DNA from 2 places in the Nocardioides secundeburneus genome. Region 2 is predicted to be linked to the other one. Evidence: predicted binding sites of a transcription regulator. Region 2 holds the regulator's gene; the other holds the start of a gene.

Region 1 (7,993 bases), on a different contig from region 2:
GGCCGACTCGAACGCGCGGTAGACGCTGGCGAAGCGGAGGTAGGCGACCTCGTCGAGGGCCCGGAGCGGGCCGAGGATGGCCAGGCCGACCTCGTGGGCCTCGATCTCGGCGGCGCCGGTGAGGCGCAGCGCGTCCTCGACCTCCTGGCCGAGGCAGGCCAGCTGCGCGTCGGTGACCGGGCGGCCCTTGCAGGCCTTGCGGACGCCGGCCACGGCCTTGTCGCGCGTGAACGGCTCGCTGGCGCCCGAGCGCTTGAGCACCGTGAGCTGCATGAGCTCGACCGTGGTGAAGCGGCGCTCGCAGGCGGCGCAGGTGCGCCGTCGTCGGATGGAGCCGCCGTCGTCGGCGACGCGGGAGTCGATCACCTTCGTGTCGGTGCCACGGCAGTAGGGACAGTGCACGAAGATGCTCCTCTCGGTCGTCGTCGGGGCGCGGCTCGCAGACCCGGAGGGGCCTGTGGATATCTGGCGATGTCCTGGGGAGAACACCGGACGAGGTGTGGGTCTTCCGCGATCTGGTGTGAACTAGATGTGGATAACTACACCGTTGTAAGTACTAGATGTTGTGGTGACAGTACGCCGTCGGCACAACGGTGCGCAAGCCGAACCGGCGATTGCGTGCGGTCACTTCTGACGGGGCGGCAAACCCGCAGGTCAGGGGCCCGGGTCAGGTCGCGGAACGGCGTGTCGGACCGGCGATCTCGGCCAGGTCGCGCCACCACGAGAGCCGGTTCGGGCGGCCGTCGTAGTCGTGTCGGCGGTTCGCGCCGCTCACCCCCGGCAGCACGAAGACCTGCGCCTCGGCGACGTAGAGATCGGCCGGTCCGAGCGACCCCGGACGACGCGCGCCGAGCGCCCGCGCCGCCTCCTGGGCGACCGTCTTCGACGTGAACGCCAGCCAGTCCGGCTGCCACACCGCTACCTTCTGGGCGAGCGCGTCGATCTCGACCCACCGCGGGTCCCGGTGGCCCACGAGGTCGGTGAGGCCCAGACCGAGCCCGGCCACGAGGTGGTCCTCGTCGGGACGCAGCAGCCGGGGCGACAGCCCGCTCAGGTGCAGCGACTCCCAGAAGCTGTTGCCGGGTGTCTCGTAGTAGTGGTCGCGCTCGCGCGTGCTGTCGGCGCCCGCGAGCCCGCAGAACACGACGCGGGGCTCGGGGCCGACGATGTCGGGCAGCACCTGCACGGCGTCCAGCCTCGCGCGCCGGAGCCGGACGACGCCCACCCCCTCAGGTGGGGCCGGGCCGCGGTGCGCGCACCAGACTCACCTGCGTGGGTGAGCTGACCGACCTCCGCGGCGCGCTCGGGCTGGCCGTCATCGTCGGCCTCGCGTGGGCCCCGTCGAAGGACCGCCGCGGCGTCGCCTGGCGCACCGTCTCGGTGGCCCTGCTGCTCCAGGTCGGGTTCGCGGTGCTGGTGCTGCGATGGGGGCCGGGCGAGCGCGCGCTCGGCTGGGTCTCCGACCGCGTCGAGTCGCTGATCGGCTACGCCAACGAGGGCACCGCCTTCGTCTTCGGCCCGCTGCTCGACGTCGGCGGCGAGAACCAGACGATCTTCGCGCTGCAGGTGCTGCCGGTGATCATCTTCCTCGGCGCGCTCATCGGCCTGCTGTACTACCTGCGCGTCGTCCAGTGGACGACGTACCTGGTCGGCGGGGCGCTCTCGCGGGTGCTCGGCGTCGGCAAGGTCGAGTCGCTCTATGCCGGGACCGTCGTCTTCCTGGGGATGAGCGAGGCCCCGCTGATGGTGCAGGGCTACCTCGTCCGGCTGCGGCGGGGCCAGCTGTTCACCGTGATGACCGCGGGCTTCGCGGCCGCGGCGGGCTCGACCCTGGTCGGCTACTCGTTGCTCGGCGCGCCGCTGGAGTACCTGCTGGCGGCCACGGTGATGAACGCGCCGGCCTCCCTGCTGGTGGCCAAGCTGATGTGGCCCGACGGCGTCGTCGAGGACGACGAACCCGAGATCGATCAGGACGCCGACGCCCTCGACGTGCGCGAGGTGCGCGACGAGGAGTCCGCGAACGTGATCGACGCCCTTGGCCGTGGCGCGATGGCCGGCGGCCGGATCGCCATCACGGTGGGCGCGCTGCTCATCGCCTTCGCGGCCGTGATCGCTCTCGCCAACGGCATCCTCGGCGGGGTCGGCGGCTGGTGGGGCGACGACGACCTCACCTTCGAGCAGCTGCTCGGCTGGGCGCTCGCGCCGGTGGCCTGGTTGCTCGGCGTGCCGTGGTCGGAGGCGGTCGACGCCGGGTCGTGGATCGGGCAGAAGACCGTGCTCAACGAGTTCGTCGCCTACGCCGACTTCGGGCCGCAGGTCGGCGACGTCTCGCCGGTCACGGTGGCCGTGGTGACCTTCGCGCTGGCCGGCTTCGCGAACTTCTCCTCGATCGCGATCCAGATCGGGGCGCTCGGCAGCCTGGTGCCGCAGCGTCGTGCCGAGATCGCGCGGCTCGGGCTGCGCGCCCTGCTGGCCGGCAGCCTGGCCAACCTGGCCAACGCCGCGGTGGCGGGCGTGGTCGTCGGGTTCTGATCCGGCCCAGACCGCCATCAGGAACAATGAGGTGGTGGCCCAGGGAAAGCGCGCCGGTGCGCGGCAGAAGCGACGGTTCCGACCGGTGCTCCTGGCGCTCGCCCTCGGCGTCACCGGCTCGCTGGTCGCGTGGGGCTACCTGGTCTGGGCCGCGATCGACTTCGGCAGCGACGCCCGGTCCGGCGACGACCGCGCCTGGGGCTTCCTGGGCCTGGCCGGGGCCGGCGCCGTCGCCTGCCTGTTCCTCGCCCTCGTCCTCGTCGCCCGGATCACCCGGGCGCTCGGCATCACCCAGGCACCACCGTCGCGGCAGCCCTCGTCGTCGGCCTCGTCGTCGACGTCGCCCCCGTCGACGCCCGGCGGACGACGCGCGTCGCGCTGAGCCCGCGGCGCCGGGAGTTTCACCGAAACGCGTGACCTCGCGGCCACCCCGTTCTAGGGTCGGCCCAACCACGGCGAGGTGAGCGCATGAGCACGAAGTACGACGTCCGCGTGACCGAGGCGACCGCCTCCGCCACGACGTTCACGACGATCTGCTCGTGCTCGTGCGGCTGGCAGGGCCGGGCCGAGGCCGACCGCGAGCCGGTCGCGCTCGCCGAGGCCGCTCGCGAGCGGGTCGATCACCTGCTCGAGGCCCACCCGAAGCAGGCTCCGTCGGCGTTCTTCCGCCCCCGGGCGGCGGCCCGCTACCGCCACCCGCGCTCGGTGAGCGTCGCCACCCAGCACGGCCGGCGCTGGTCGCGCTACGCCGCCTGCGCGTGCGGCTGGACGGCGACCGTGCGGGCCGGCTCACCGGCGGGCGCCGCGCGGGTCGCTCGGGCCCGTCACGGCGAGCACGTGCAGCTGCAGACCGGCCGGACGCCGTGGCGTGACTACCTCGTGATGGTGTTCGTCGTGCTGGTCGTCGCGGGCGTGCTGGCCGGGCTCGCCATCGTGGCCGTCTCGGCCGCCGGGGGTGACCCGACCGACGTCGGGAATCTCCAGGACCTGCTGGGCTGACGCGCGCCTCGCGCGGCCCGACAACACCGGAAGGGCTACCGGGCGCGCGAGCTGTCTTCCCTCAGCTCTGCGCCCGGTAGCCCTCGGTGGGGTTCGCCCGTCGGGGTCGAGGCGACGGGCGAAGTCTGCGGTTCAGCTGGCCGGGACCTCGAGCTCCTGGCCGGCCTGGAGCACCTTGGTGTCGAGACCGTTGAGGTCGACGAGGTGCTCGAGGGTGTCGCGGACGTCGTCGCCGTCGGAGACGCTGGAGGCGATGCTCCACAGCGTCTGGCCCGGCTCGACGACGATCGTGGTGGTCTGCTCGGCCTCGCTGGTGGCCATCGAGCCGCTCGCGAGGGCGACACCGACGGCGATGACGGCGAGGAAGGCGAGCACGAAGACCACCAGGCGGCCGCGTCGGGTCAGACGGTAGACCGGGACGTGGGTGGGGTGGACGGTGCTCATGGTGATGCCTCCTGGGGAAGTGGTGCGTTCTTCGCTGGACCAGGTCTAGGGGCTACCCCCGACACAATCAGCGGAGTTCGAACACATGAGCGAGACTAGATCAGGTGTTCGAACGGACGCAACCCTCAGGCGAACATTTGTTCTAACGGGACGCCGACGGCCCGACCGGACGGTCGGGTGAGCGCGCGAGGCGACCTACAGGTAGAGCCCGGCGGCCTCGTCGCCGAGACGGTCGGCGGCCACGGCGTGCACGTCGCGCTCGCGCATGACGACGTAGGTCTCGCCGTTGACCTCGACCTCGGCCTTGTCGTCGGGGTCGAACAGCACGCGGTCGCCCACCTCGACGGCGCGCGCGTGCGGCCCGACGGCGGCGACGCGGGCCCAGGCGAGGCGACGGGCGCCCATGGCCGCGGTGGCCGGGATGACGATGCCGCCGCTGGAGCGGCGCTCGCCGGCGTCGGCGTCGACCTCGCACAGGACGCGGTCGTGCAGCATCTTGATCGGCTGCTTGTCAGCCATGCGACGTCCTGCCGCTCAGTCGGTGCGGGTCAGGCGGCGCAGCACGAGGATCACCACGACGGTGCCGACGACGCCACCCACGGTCTTGAGGATGTTGTCGGTGCGCGGCTCGCCGGTCTCGGCGTCGACGTAGTGGCCCTTGATGGCGGCCACCTCGCGCCCGACGATCGTCTTGGGGTTCGACCGGTGGAGCAGCTGGTCGATCGTGGCCGCCAGTCGCTCGCGGGTCTCCTCGATCTCGCGCTCGAGGTCGGACAGCTCGTTGGTCACCGGGGCAGGGTATCGGACCGGATGGAGGTCGGGTCGAAGCCCCAGGGCAGCTCGAGCCGGTGGGCCCGCATCAGGGCGTCGTCGGTGAGCACGTCGTAGGTGCGTCCGTCAGCCACCACGTGCCCGTCGCCGAGCACGACCGAGCGCGGGCACAGCTCGAGCGCGAACGGCAGGTCGTGGGTGACCATGAGCACCGTGACGTCGAGCGAGCGCAGGATGTCGGCGAGCTCGCGCCGCGAGGCGGGGTCGAGGTTGGAGGTCGGCTCGTCGAGCACCAGCACCTCCGGCTCCATCGCCAGCACGGTGGCCACGGCGACCCGGCGTCGCTGACCGAACGAGAGGTGGTGCGGCGGCCGGTCGGCGAGCTCGGCCATGCCGACCTGCTCGAGCGCCGCCATGACCCGGGCCTCGAGCGCCGGCCCGCGCAGGCCGAGATTGGCCGGGCCGAACCCGACGTCGGCGCGCACGGAGCCCATGAAGAGCTGGTCGTCGGGGTCCTGGAAGACGATGCCGACCCGGCGGCGCACCTCGGCGAGGTGCTGCTTGCCGACCGGCAGCCCGCTCACCGACACGGTGCCGCGCCCGGCGGTGAGGATGCCGTTGAGGTGCAGCACGAGGGTCGTCTTGCCGGCACCGTTGGGCCCGAGCAGCGCGACCCGCTCGCCGGCGTGCACCTGCAGGTCGACGCCGAACAGCGCCTGGTGCCCGTCGGGGTAGGCGTAGGCGAGGCCCCGGACGTCGAGCACGGGCGCCCCGGGCGGCACGGGCCGGTCCGGCGTGGTCACTCGGGCAGCCGCCCGGTGTAGCCGCGCGACAGCATCGCGAGGTGCACGCGCTCGCCCCGCTCGAACGAGCGGATGAACAGGGCACCGAACGAGCGCGCCAGCACCGGCCAGTGCGTGGGGTTGCGGGCCGAGAACCCCCGCGACTCACGGGCGATCCGCATGCGTCGCAGCTCGTCGGTGACCACCTCGAGGTAGCGGATCATGAAGCCCATGATCTGCACGAGCAGGTCGGGCACGCGCAGCCGCGTGAGACCGCGCAGCAGCTCCTGCGCCGTGGTGGTGGCGGCGAGGGTCAGGCCGGCGACGACGCCGAGGGTCACGGTGACCAGCAGCTTGGCGCCGGCGTGCAGTCCGGACTCGCTGACCGTGAGGCCGAGGAACGTGGTGTCGGGGCCGTGGGCGATGAACGGCAGCAGCAGCGCGAAGACGACGAACGGCGTCTCGACGACCATCCGGCGCGCGAGGTAGCCGAGCGGCACCCGGCTCACCAGCACGACCCCGAGCAGGGCCACGGCGTAGCCGCTCAGCCACCAGCCGAGCGGGGTGGCGACCACGGCCAGCATGAACAGCACCAGCGCGACCACCTTGAGGTGCGCGGGCGCGCGGTGCACCGGCGAGTGACCGTGCCAGTGCAGCTGGTGGCCGTGGGCGGCACCCACGACGTCAGGCGTCCTGGGTCTCGCGGGCGTCGTCCGGCGTCGGACGGCGGCGCAGGGCCAGGGTCAGCCCGGTGCCGGCAGCCAGGACGACGAGTACCCCGACCACGCCGGCGAACCCGCCGCTGAGCCGGTCGTCGTCGTCGACGAAGCTCGCGCCGTAGCCGGCGAAGGGGCTGTCGGCCGCGCCGTGGTCGGTCTCGGTGTCGGCGAAGCCGTGGTCCTCGGAGACCTTCGTGAGGCCGTCGGGGGTGCTGGCGGCGTAGAAGCTCACGACGCCGGCGAGCACGAGCGAGACGAGCAGGATGCCGACGGCGACGGCGCGGGTGGAGACGTTCTTCATGCGCCCGCCCCCGCCGTGCGGACCTCGAGCTCGCGTGCGGCGAGCACCGGCCGCGCACCGTGCACCAGGTCGGGCCGGACGGCGATCACGCTGCCGACCGCGAGGAAGGTGATGACGCCCTCGCCGATGCCGATGAGCACGTGGACGCCGACCATCGCGCCGGTGAGCGTGCCGAGCGGGACGTCGGCCGTGCCGCCGACGGCGTACAGGCTAACGAAGACGAGCGAGGCGACCGGCACGCTGACGAACGCGCCGAGTCCGGCCGCGACGGGCACCATCGCCGTCGTCTTCGGCAGCACCGCCTGCAGGGCCCGGAAGACGCCCCAGCCGACGGCGACGGTGGTGACGCCCATGAGCACGATGTTGGTGCCGAGCGCGGTGATGCCGCCGTCGGCGAACAGCAGCGCCTGCACGATGAACACGACGCTGGTGGCGAGCACCCCGGTCCAGGGACCGACGAGCACCGCGGCGATCGCGCCGCCCATGAGGTGGCCGCTGGTGCCCCCGGCGACGGGGAAGTTCAGCATCTGCGTGGCGAAGACGAAGGCTGCCACGAGCCCGGCGAGCGGGGCCGTGCGGTCGTCGAGCTCGGCGCGCGCCTTGCGCAGCGACACCCCGACGGCGGCGACGGCGACGACACCGGTCGCGATCGACGTCGGTGCGTCGAGGAATCCGTCGGGTACGTGCATGGGGCGGGCCTCGCGCTCAGTAGGTTGACTGCGCCGGGACGGGCCCGACCGACTCAGTATGTTCCTGCAAGTCTGTCGCAACAACTGCCCACCCGGAACTGCCGACCCCGCCCCCGGACAGGAGCCCCCGATGAGCACCCGCCTCTCCCCCGGCGACACCGCCCCCGCCTTCACCCTCACCGACGACACCGGAGCCCAGGTGTCGCTGTCCGACCTCACCGCCGGCGGGCAGCGGGTCGTCGTCTACTTCTACCCGGCCGCAATGACGCCCGGCTGCACCAAGCAGGCCTGCGACTTCAGCGACTCGCTCGACTCGCTGCGCGCCGCCGGCCTCGAGGTGGTGGGCATCTCCCCCGACAAGCCGGAGAAGCTCGCGACGTTCCGCGAGAAGGACGGCCTGACGATCCGCCTGCTCTCCGACCCGAAGAAGGCCGTGCTGCGCGAGTGGGGCGCGTTCGGGGAGAAGAAGCTCTACGGCAAGGTCGTCGAGGGCGTCATCCGCTCGACCTTCGTGGTCGACGGCGACGGCCGGATCGAGGTCGCGCAGTACAACGTGAAGGCCACCGGTCACGTCGCCAAGCTGCGGCGCGACCTCGGGCTCGACTGAGGTCCCGAACCGCTCGACCACCGGGGCTGGGATGATGGCCCCGAGCCGGAGTGGTGGAACTGGCAGACACGCAGGTTTTAGGTACCTGTGCCCTAGGGCGTAGGGGTTCGAGTCCCCTCTCCGGCACCCTGACCGCCATACTTGGGGCG
Region 2 (7,993 bases):
GTCGCCGTCCAGGGGAAGCTGACCCACTGCTCCCGGCCGAACATCCGGGTCTGGTCGGACGACCAGCGCGAGCGGGGGTTCTCGACCTGGCTGTAGGTGAGGATGGTGCGCGCCGAGACCTCGCGCCGGCCCACGAACGCGATCGACTGGATGTGCGACGAGCCGTAGGTGATCGGGCGGAACCGCCGACGGTTCTGCACCGGCGTCCGGGACGCGAGCGCGTTGGCGTTGCCGGCCGCGTCGCCGAGCCCGCCGCCCAGCGGGACGGCGGGGGCGCCACGGTCGCCCGCGACCTGCAGCGAGCCCCACGGTGCGTCGAAGGCGACCCCGCGCGAGCGCAAGGAGCTGATGGCCGCGCGCATCGCGGCGACGACGGAGGGGTTGGTCTCGTCGAGGTCACGCGGCGTGCCGAGCGGGTCGGCGGCGTCGAACGGCACCCGCCAGAGTGCGTCCTCGGGGGCGCGGCTCACGAACTCCTCGAAGATGTGGGTTCCAACGGACGTGGTGTCCGATCGACCGTCCCACCGCCTCAGCACGGCACAGGCCTCGGTCTCCCCCGTGGCGGCGCAGAGCCGGTCGAGGTCGCCACCGACGCGCATCACCTCGGCCGCGCGGACCCGGTTGGCGTACTGGTGCGAGGCGAGGGACGCCGGCGTCTCCCGGCGAGCACCCCTCAGCTGGTCGACGACGTACTGGCTGACCATGCGCGTGCGCATCGTGCGCTGGCACCGCTCGCAGCCGAGGATCGTCGAGAAACCCTCGAGCCTCTGGGCCGGGTTGGGCAGCCAGTACGAGTCGTTGGCGTTCATCACCCAGTCGCGGCGCACGGTCGAGGGCAGGTTGCGGGGCCCGAGGATGCCGGGACGCTGCGCGTCGGCGTCGCGGCCCCAGGCGCAGCTCGTGGACGCGGTGGTGCCGTCGAGACCGGGCAGTCCGGCGACCTGGTCGAGCACGAGCCCGACCGGCGTCAGGCACCGCCGCTTCATCGCGTTGGTCACGTGCGGGACGACGGAGTGGTCGGCGTAGAGGACGTCGCCCGCCCGGTCGGCGGCGGTGGTGTTGACCCAGGGCATGCCGCCGCCCCGGTCCTGACGGCGCAGGAGGTCACGGACGCTCAAGGCCTTGCCCATCTCCCAGAAAGTGTCGATGGTGCGCAGGTGCTCGGCGTTGGCGTCGCGGATGGCCCAGACGCTCAGCACGCCCCACGGCATCAGCGTGGCCGGGGAGTCGACGACGTAGCCCTGGTCGGTGCGCCAGAGGTCCTCCCGCACGGTGCCGACGGAGCCGTCGGGCCGCTTCACCTTGATCGTCACGAACCGGTGCTCGAGCTGCCGCGGGCCGCCGTCGGTGAGGTAGGTGGTCGGGCTGCCGAGCAGCCGGTACTCGTAGGGCGTGAAGCGGTAGGCCGTCGAGACCGTGTGGCTCCAGGCGACCGAGGAGTTCCAGCCGATGTTGACGGCGGGCGAGCCGATGAGCGAGGCGCCGGCGACGTCGTAGCGGCCCGGGATGGTCAGGTGCTGCTGGGTGAAGCGGTAGCGGCCCTGCCACGGGAAGTGCGGGTTGCCGAGCAGCATGCCGCGCCGGGTCGAGGTCTCGGCTCCGCCGACGGCCGTGGCGTTGGAGCCGAACGGGCTGGCGGGGTCCTTGCCGAGCGCCGTCAGCAGCGCGTCGCGGTCGACCTGCGAGGCCCGCAGCGGCAGCTCGGGCAGGCCGGGCTCGGTGAGCGACGGCGGGTCGGCGTCGGCGATCTCCTTGACGAACACGCCGGTCGAGGCGAGCAGGTTCGCGAGGTAGACGCCGTACCAGAGGTCGAGGGTGGTGACGTCGGGCCGCAGGTAGCCCGCCCCTCGGCACGCCGGGTCGGTGATCCTGCGGGTGCGCAGCCACCGGTTGATGCCGGCGACGTAGCCGCGCACCAGCGCACGCGGCTCACGACCGGGGCCGGCCCCGCTCGCCAGCAGCCGCTCGACGACGCGCCGGTTGCGCAGGTCGGTGACGAGCGTGTCGACCTGCAGGTTGGTGCCGTTCATCGACACGTGGTCGTCGTAGCGGCCACCCGGGCCGAACCACCGCGATCGGAGCCCGCGACCGGTGACGATCGTGTCGAACAACGTGCAGGCCGAGGCCTCGGTCGCGGCGTAGCCGCTGCCGAAGCCGAGTGAGGCGACGTTCGTCGCGGTGATGTGCGGGATGCCGTGCTTCGTCCACCGGATGCGGGCCTCGTAGCGCGGCCGGCGTGGCTTCGGCTTCGCGGCGGTGCCCGGCTCGGCCCGGTCGGCGGCGGGGGTGCCGGAGATGGCGGCGGGGGCCGCCGGTGCGGGCGAGGTGGGCACGGCGACCAGCAGCGGCAGCAGGAGGCTGGTCGCGATCGCGGCAACGGGACGGCGCATGCCTGGCTAACGCCGCACTGTGACGACGGTTACGCCCGCGGCCGGGCCCGGTGCGGCAGCATGCCCGCATGGGGTCCCGCAGCGCCACCGTGTCCGTGCCCACCAGCGCCGTCGTCACCGGCGCCGCGCGCGGCATCGGACGTGCCGTCGCCGAGCGCCTCGTGGCCACCGGACACCGGGTGGTGGTCACCGACGTCGACGCGGCCGCGGTGGCGGCCACGGCCTCGGAGATCGGCGCGACCGGCGTCGTCCAGGACGTGCGCGACCCGGCGGCGCACCGCGAGGTCGCCGCGGCGGCGTCCGGTCTCGCGCCGCTGGGCGTGTGGGTGAACAACGCCGGCGTCGGCTTCGACGGCGACCTGGTCGACCTCTCCGACGACCAGGTGCGCGGGCTGGTGGAGATCAACGTGCTCGGCGTGCTGTGGGGCATGCGGACCGCGCTCGATGCGTTCGAGGCGACCGGGCGCGGCGGCCAGGTGGTCAACGTGGCGTCGCTGTCGGGCCTCGGCCCGGTGCCCGGGCTGTCAGTCTACGCCGCGACCAAGGCCGCGGTCGTCTCGATCACCTCGTCGACGGCGCTGGAGGCGCCGTCGGGGGTGGGCGTGCACGCGGTGCTGCCCGACGGCGTCGCGACCGCGATGGTCGAGGCGATGGCCGACGGCCGCGGACGGCACCTCGTGCAGTCGGGCGGACGCCTGCTGGGCACCGAGGACATCGCGGACGCCGTCGTCGGCCTGCTCGGCTCGCGTCGCGTGCTGCGCACCGTGCCGGCCTGGCGGGGCGGGTTGATGCGTGGCTCGAGCCTGGCGCCCTCGCTCGCCGCACCGGCGATGGCCCTGTTCGAGAAGCAGGGTCGCCGCCGGACCGCGCCGGGCTCGACGCCGCGCTGATCGAGCCCTAGAGCTTGCGCAGCACCGCCGTGACGACGCCGACGATGGTGGCGTGGGTGCCGTCGATGGGCTCGAAGGCCGGGTTGTGCGGCAGGAGCCAGACCTTGCCGTCCTTGCGCTGCAGGGTCTTGACCGTGGCCTCGCCGTCGATCATCGCGGCCACGATGGTGCCATTGTCGGCCGTCTGCTCCTGCCGGACGACGACGTAGTCGCCGTCGCAGATGGCGGCATCGATCATCGACTCGCCGGAGACCTCGAGGAGGAACAGGGCGCCGTCGCCGACCAGCTGCTGCGGCAGCGGGAACACCGACTCGAGGTTCTCCTCGGCCAGGATGGGTCCGCCGGCGGCGATCCGGCCCAGGAGCGGGACGTTGACCGGGGGGACGGCGACGTCGCCGATGCCGGTCTCGTCGTAGCTGGTCTCGTCGGCCGAGCCGATCGAGCGCCGGGCGGCCATGACCTCGGGCAGGAAGACCTCGAGCGCCCGCGGCCGGTTGGGGTCGCGCTTGAGGAAGCCCTTCTGCTCGAGCACCCGCAGCTGGTGGGCGACGCTCGAGGTGCTGGTGAGGCCGACGGCCTCGCCGATCTCGCGCATGCTCGGCGGGTAGCCGCGCTGCTCGATGCTGTCCTTGATGGTGGACAGCACGCGCTGCTGGCGCGGGGTGAGCCCGGTGGCGTCGGCGGGAGCGTCGGGAAGCTCGTGCACCTTGGTCGCCGAGCGGTTCGCGGAGTCGTCGGACGTGCGGCTGCGAGGCATGACCGCACTGTCCCACCAAAGAGGGCCGAGATCAAACATGTGTTCGAACGGCGTGTCGGCGCCGTCCGCGACGAGGAGGTGAACGTCCGGCGACCAGAGCGTCGGGGCCGTACCCCCGGCCGGGGATCGTCGTTGGACCCGGCGTGACCTCCGAGCTCCCGGTGCGCCGTCGCACCGTGATCGCGACCGGCTCCGCCGGCGCCGCCCTGACCACTTTCGCCGGCGGGGCCGGCACGCTCGGCGCCGCCGCCGACGACTCCGAGTCCCCGCGCCGACGGGCCGGACGCCGCTACTTCGCGCACGGCGTCGCCTCGGGCGACCCGATGCCGCGCCAGGTGGTGATCTGGACGCGCGTGACCCCGACCGCGGCGGCCCGGCCGGGGTCGGGCCGGGGCCCGCAGGTGACGGTGACCTGGGAGGTCTCGACGCGCCGGGACTTCCGCCGCATCCAGCGCCGCGGCGCCGTCGTCACCAGCGCCGCCCGCGACCACACGGTGAAGGTCGACGTCGCCGGCCTGAAGCCGGCCCGGTGGTACTACTACCGCTTCGGCTTCCGGGGCACCCACAGCCGGACGGGCCGGTTCCGCACCGCACCGGCCGCCGGCGCCCGCCCGCGCAACCTGCGGTTCGGGGTGGTCTCGTGCACCAACTGGCAGGCCGGCTGGTTCGCCGCCTACCGCGGGCTCGCCCGGCGCGACGACCTGCACGCCGTCCTGCACCTCGGCGACTACCTCTACGAGTACGGCCCCGGCGAGTACGGCTACGGCAGCACCGACCGCGACATCCGCACGCACGACCCGCGGCACGAGATGGTCTCCCTCTCCGACTACCGGCGACGGCACGCGCAGTACAAGACCGACCCCGACCTGCAGGCCCTGCACGCCAAGTACCCGTGGATCGTCACGTGGGACGACCACGAGGTCACCAACGACCAGTGGCAGGGCGGAGCTGAGAACCACCAGGCCGACGAGGGCGACTACCACCGCCGTCGCGCCCGCGCCCACCGCGCCTACGACGAGTGGATGCCGGTGCGCATGAGCGGCAGCGCCCGTCTCGGAGACGGCACGCGCCTCTACCGGCGCCTGACCTTCGGACGGCTGGCCGAGATCAGCATGCTCGACCTGCGCAGCTACCGCTCGGCACCGGTCGAGACCGCGCTCCCCTCCCCCGTCCCGTCCGCCGACGCCGGGGTCAGCGACCCCCGCCGCACCATCACCAGTGCGGCCCAGCTGCGCTGGCTGAAGGAGTCGTTGACCCGCCCGCAGGCGTTCTGGAAGGTGATCGGCAACCCGGTGATGATCTCGCCGGTCACGTTCGCGCAGCTGCCCGCCGACCTGATCGGCCCGATCAACGACGTCACCGGCCTGCTGCCCGACGACGGCCTGCCCTACAACGTCGACCAGTGGGACGGCTACACCGCCGACCGGCAGCGGATCCTCGCTCACATCAGGGACCACCACGTGCAGAACGCTTTGTTCGTCACCGGCGACATCCACTCCGGCTGGGCGGCCGAGGTGCCCTACGACGTCGGCACCTACCCGCTCAGCGGCGCGGGCGCCGTCGAGTTCGTGTGCACGTCGGTGACCTCGAACAACCTCAAGGACATCACCGGCACGCCCGCCCACACGACCAGCACCGCCGTCGAGGCGACGATCCTGGCCAACAACCGCCACATCAAGTACCTCAACTTCGACGACCACGGCTTCTCGGTGCTCGACCTCGACGCCAAGCGCGCCCAGATGGACTGGTTCGTCATCGGCGACCGGGCCGACCGGCAGACCTCCATCACCTACAGCCGCTCGTTCCTGACGGTCGCGGCGTCGAACCGGGTCGAGGAGACCTTCGTGCCCCTGCACCGGCACAGGCCCGGCCGGAGCTCGGGCGACGCCCGTCCGGTCGACGGCGGTGCGTCCTGATGTGCGGGTGCGGACAGCGGCACGCCGCCGGCGAGCGTACGCCGTTCGACGTCGGACGGGCCGAGCTGACCACTGGGCGCCGCACGCTGCTCAAGGCCGGTGGCGGCGTCGCGATCTCGACGGCGGCACTCGCCGCGGCCGCCGGTCCGGCCGCGGCCGCCCGCGAGCGCCGGCGCGTCTACGTGCTCGTCGTCGACGGCTGCCTGCCGGAGGAGATCAGCGAGGCGCAGACACCGCACCTGTTCGACCTCATGGTCACGGGCAAGCGCTTCGCCAAGGCGCAGTCGATGCCGATCATGGAGACGATCCCCAACCACGTGATGATGATGACCGGCGTGCGCCCCGACCGTTCGGGCGTGCCGGCCAACGCGATCTACGACCGCAGGACCCGGCAGGTCCGCGACCTCGACCGGCCCGCCGACCTCAGGGCCGACACGATCATCCAGCGGCTCAACCGTCGCGGGCTGCGCACCGGCACGGTGCTCAGCAAGGAGTACCTCTACGGCATCTTCGGTGCGCGGGCGACCGCGCGCTGGGAGCCGGCGCCGATCATCCCGGTCTCGGGCCACGCCCCCGACGAGTTCACCATCAGCGCCGCGATGGCGATGGTCGAGGACGTCGACCCGCACCTGATGTTCGTCAACCTCGGCGACATCGACCGCTACGGGCACACCGACCTCACCGGGCCGAGCGGCGTCAAGCTGCTGCGCCGGCTGGCCCTGGCCAAGACCGACGCCTACGTCGGCCGGTTCGTCGAGCTGCTCAAGGCGCGCGGCACCTGGCAGCACTCGATGCTGATCGTGCTCGCCGACCACTCGATGGACTGGTCGCGACCCGAACGGGTCGTGAGCCTCGCCGGGCCGATCGACGACGACCCGTTCCTGCGCGGTCGCGTGCAGATCGCCGACAACGGCGGCGCCGACCTCCTCTACTGGACCGGGCCGACCTCACGCCGTCCGGAGGCCGTGCGGCGGATGGTGCGCATCGCCCAGGGCCAGCCGGGCGTGCTGTCGGCCCACGACCGGCGGGCCAGGTGGCTGCGACTCGGTCCCGAGGCCGGCGACGTCGTCGCGTTCTGCCGGGCCGGATGGCGCTTCAGCGACCCGGACCCGTTGACGAGCAACCCCCTCCCGGGCAACCACGGGCACCCGGCCACCCGGCCCATCCCGTTCTTCGTCTCCGGCGGCCACCCCCGTCTGCAGCGGCGTGCGGCCTCGCCCCTCGTCGCCCAGACCGTCGACGTCGCGCCCACCGTCGCGCGGTTCTTCGACGTCACCGGCCGCCCGCGCGGCGGGTGGGACGGCAGAGCGCGGATCTAGGGGCCTCGACCAGCGCGGGGGATGTCGGCGCCGCGGGTTACGGTGAGGCCCGTTCCCCACACCCCATCACTCCGGAGCAACGATGTCCCTCCGCCCCGTCCGGGCCCTCGTCGCCGCCGCGGCCGTCGCCGCGCTGGTCACGACGCCGCTGACGTCCCCGACAGCGACCGCGGCGACCGCAGCGACGCCCGTGGCTCCCGCCACCGACGGCGGCAAGGCGGACCGCGCGGCGTCACCTGCGGCGCGGCGGGCCGCCGACGCGGTCGCCACCGCGCGGGCCGTCGGCGCCGGGCGCAAGGCCGGCGACCTCACGATGGCGCTGCGCGACGTCGCCAACACCCGCGACGCCCTCACCGGCGCCGACCGCGCGGCCGCCGACCGGCTCCTCATGCGGCCCACCGCCCCGAACGGCGACGGCAACCTCGACTACGACGGCGCCCCGGTCACCCGTACCTGCTCGGCCGTCGCCTGCGTGCACTACGTGACCGGCGCCGGCGACGCCGACGCAGCCAGCCCGGCCTACGCCCAGAACGTGCTCGCCCTGGTCACCCAGACCAGCAACACCTACGTCACCGCCGGCTACCGCCGTCCCAAGGCCGACGGCAATCGCGGCGGCGACGCCCGCATCGACGTCTACCTCGGCGACATCGGCGGGATGGGCCTCTACGGCTACTGCGCCTCCGACGACCCCAGCCGCAGCACCGCCGACTACTCGCGCTGG

Evidence for each region. Region 2 encodes LexA, which represses DNA repair genes until DNA is damaged. Its sites were predicted from a motif close to TCGAACANNTGTTCGA; they were not measured.
Region 1: the regulator LexA is predicted to act here: its motif matches at 4,105-4,120, upstream of ABFT23_RS06955 (LysM peptidoglycan-binding domain-containing protein).

Annotation. Positions count from the first base shown of each region.
Region 1 covers NZ_JBDUUE010000002.1:393,025-401,017, reverse strand. Annotated here, with positions in the region: gene nrdR (transcriptional regulator NrdR) at 1-402, opposite strand, end outside; gene ABFT23_RS06975 (mismatch-specific DNA-glycosylase) at 668-1,186, opposite strand; gene ABFT23_RS06970 (NupC/NupG family nucleoside CNT transporter) at 1,273-2,532, shown strand; gene ABFT23_RS06965 (hypothetical protein) at 2,567-2,914, shown strand; gene ABFT23_RS06960 (hypothetical protein) at 3,001-3,531, shown strand; gene ABFT23_RS06955 (LysM peptidoglycan-binding domain-containing protein) at 3,664-3,975, opposite strand; gene ABFT23_RS06950 (GroES family chaperonin) at 4,171-4,494, opposite strand; gene ABFT23_RS06945 (DUF3618 domain-containing protein) at 4,510-4,764, opposite strand; gene ABFT23_RS06940 (energy-coupling factor ABC transporter ATP-binding protein) at 4,761-5,549, opposite strand; gene cbiQ (cobalt ECF transporter T component CbiQ) at 5,546-6,208, opposite strand; gene ABFT23_RS06930 (PDGLE domain-containing protein) at 6,213-6,548, opposite strand; gene ABFT23_RS06925 (energy-coupling factor ABC transporter permease) at 6,545-7,237, opposite strand; gene bcp (thioredoxin-dependent thiol peroxidase) at 7,368-7,844, shown strand; tRNA gene ABFT23_RS06915 (tRNA-Leu) at 7,889-7,970, shown strand; gene ABFT23_RS06910 (hypothetical protein) at 7,993-7,993, shown strand, end outside.
Region 2 covers NZ_JBDUUE010000009.1:32,405-40,397, reverse strand. Annotated here, with positions in the region: gene ABFT23_RS21695 (penicillin acylase family protein) at 1-2,390, opposite strand, end outside; gene ABFT23_RS21690 (SDR family oxidoreductase) at 2,459-3,280, shown strand; gene lexA (transcriptional repressor LexA) at 3,288-4,037, opposite strand; gene ABFT23_RS21680 (alkaline phosphatase D family protein) at 4,181-5,953, shown strand; gene ABFT23_RS21675 (alkaline phosphatase family protein) at 5,953-7,272, shown strand; gene ABFT23_RS21670 (MXAN_6640 family putative metalloprotease) at 7,355-7,993, shown strand, end outside.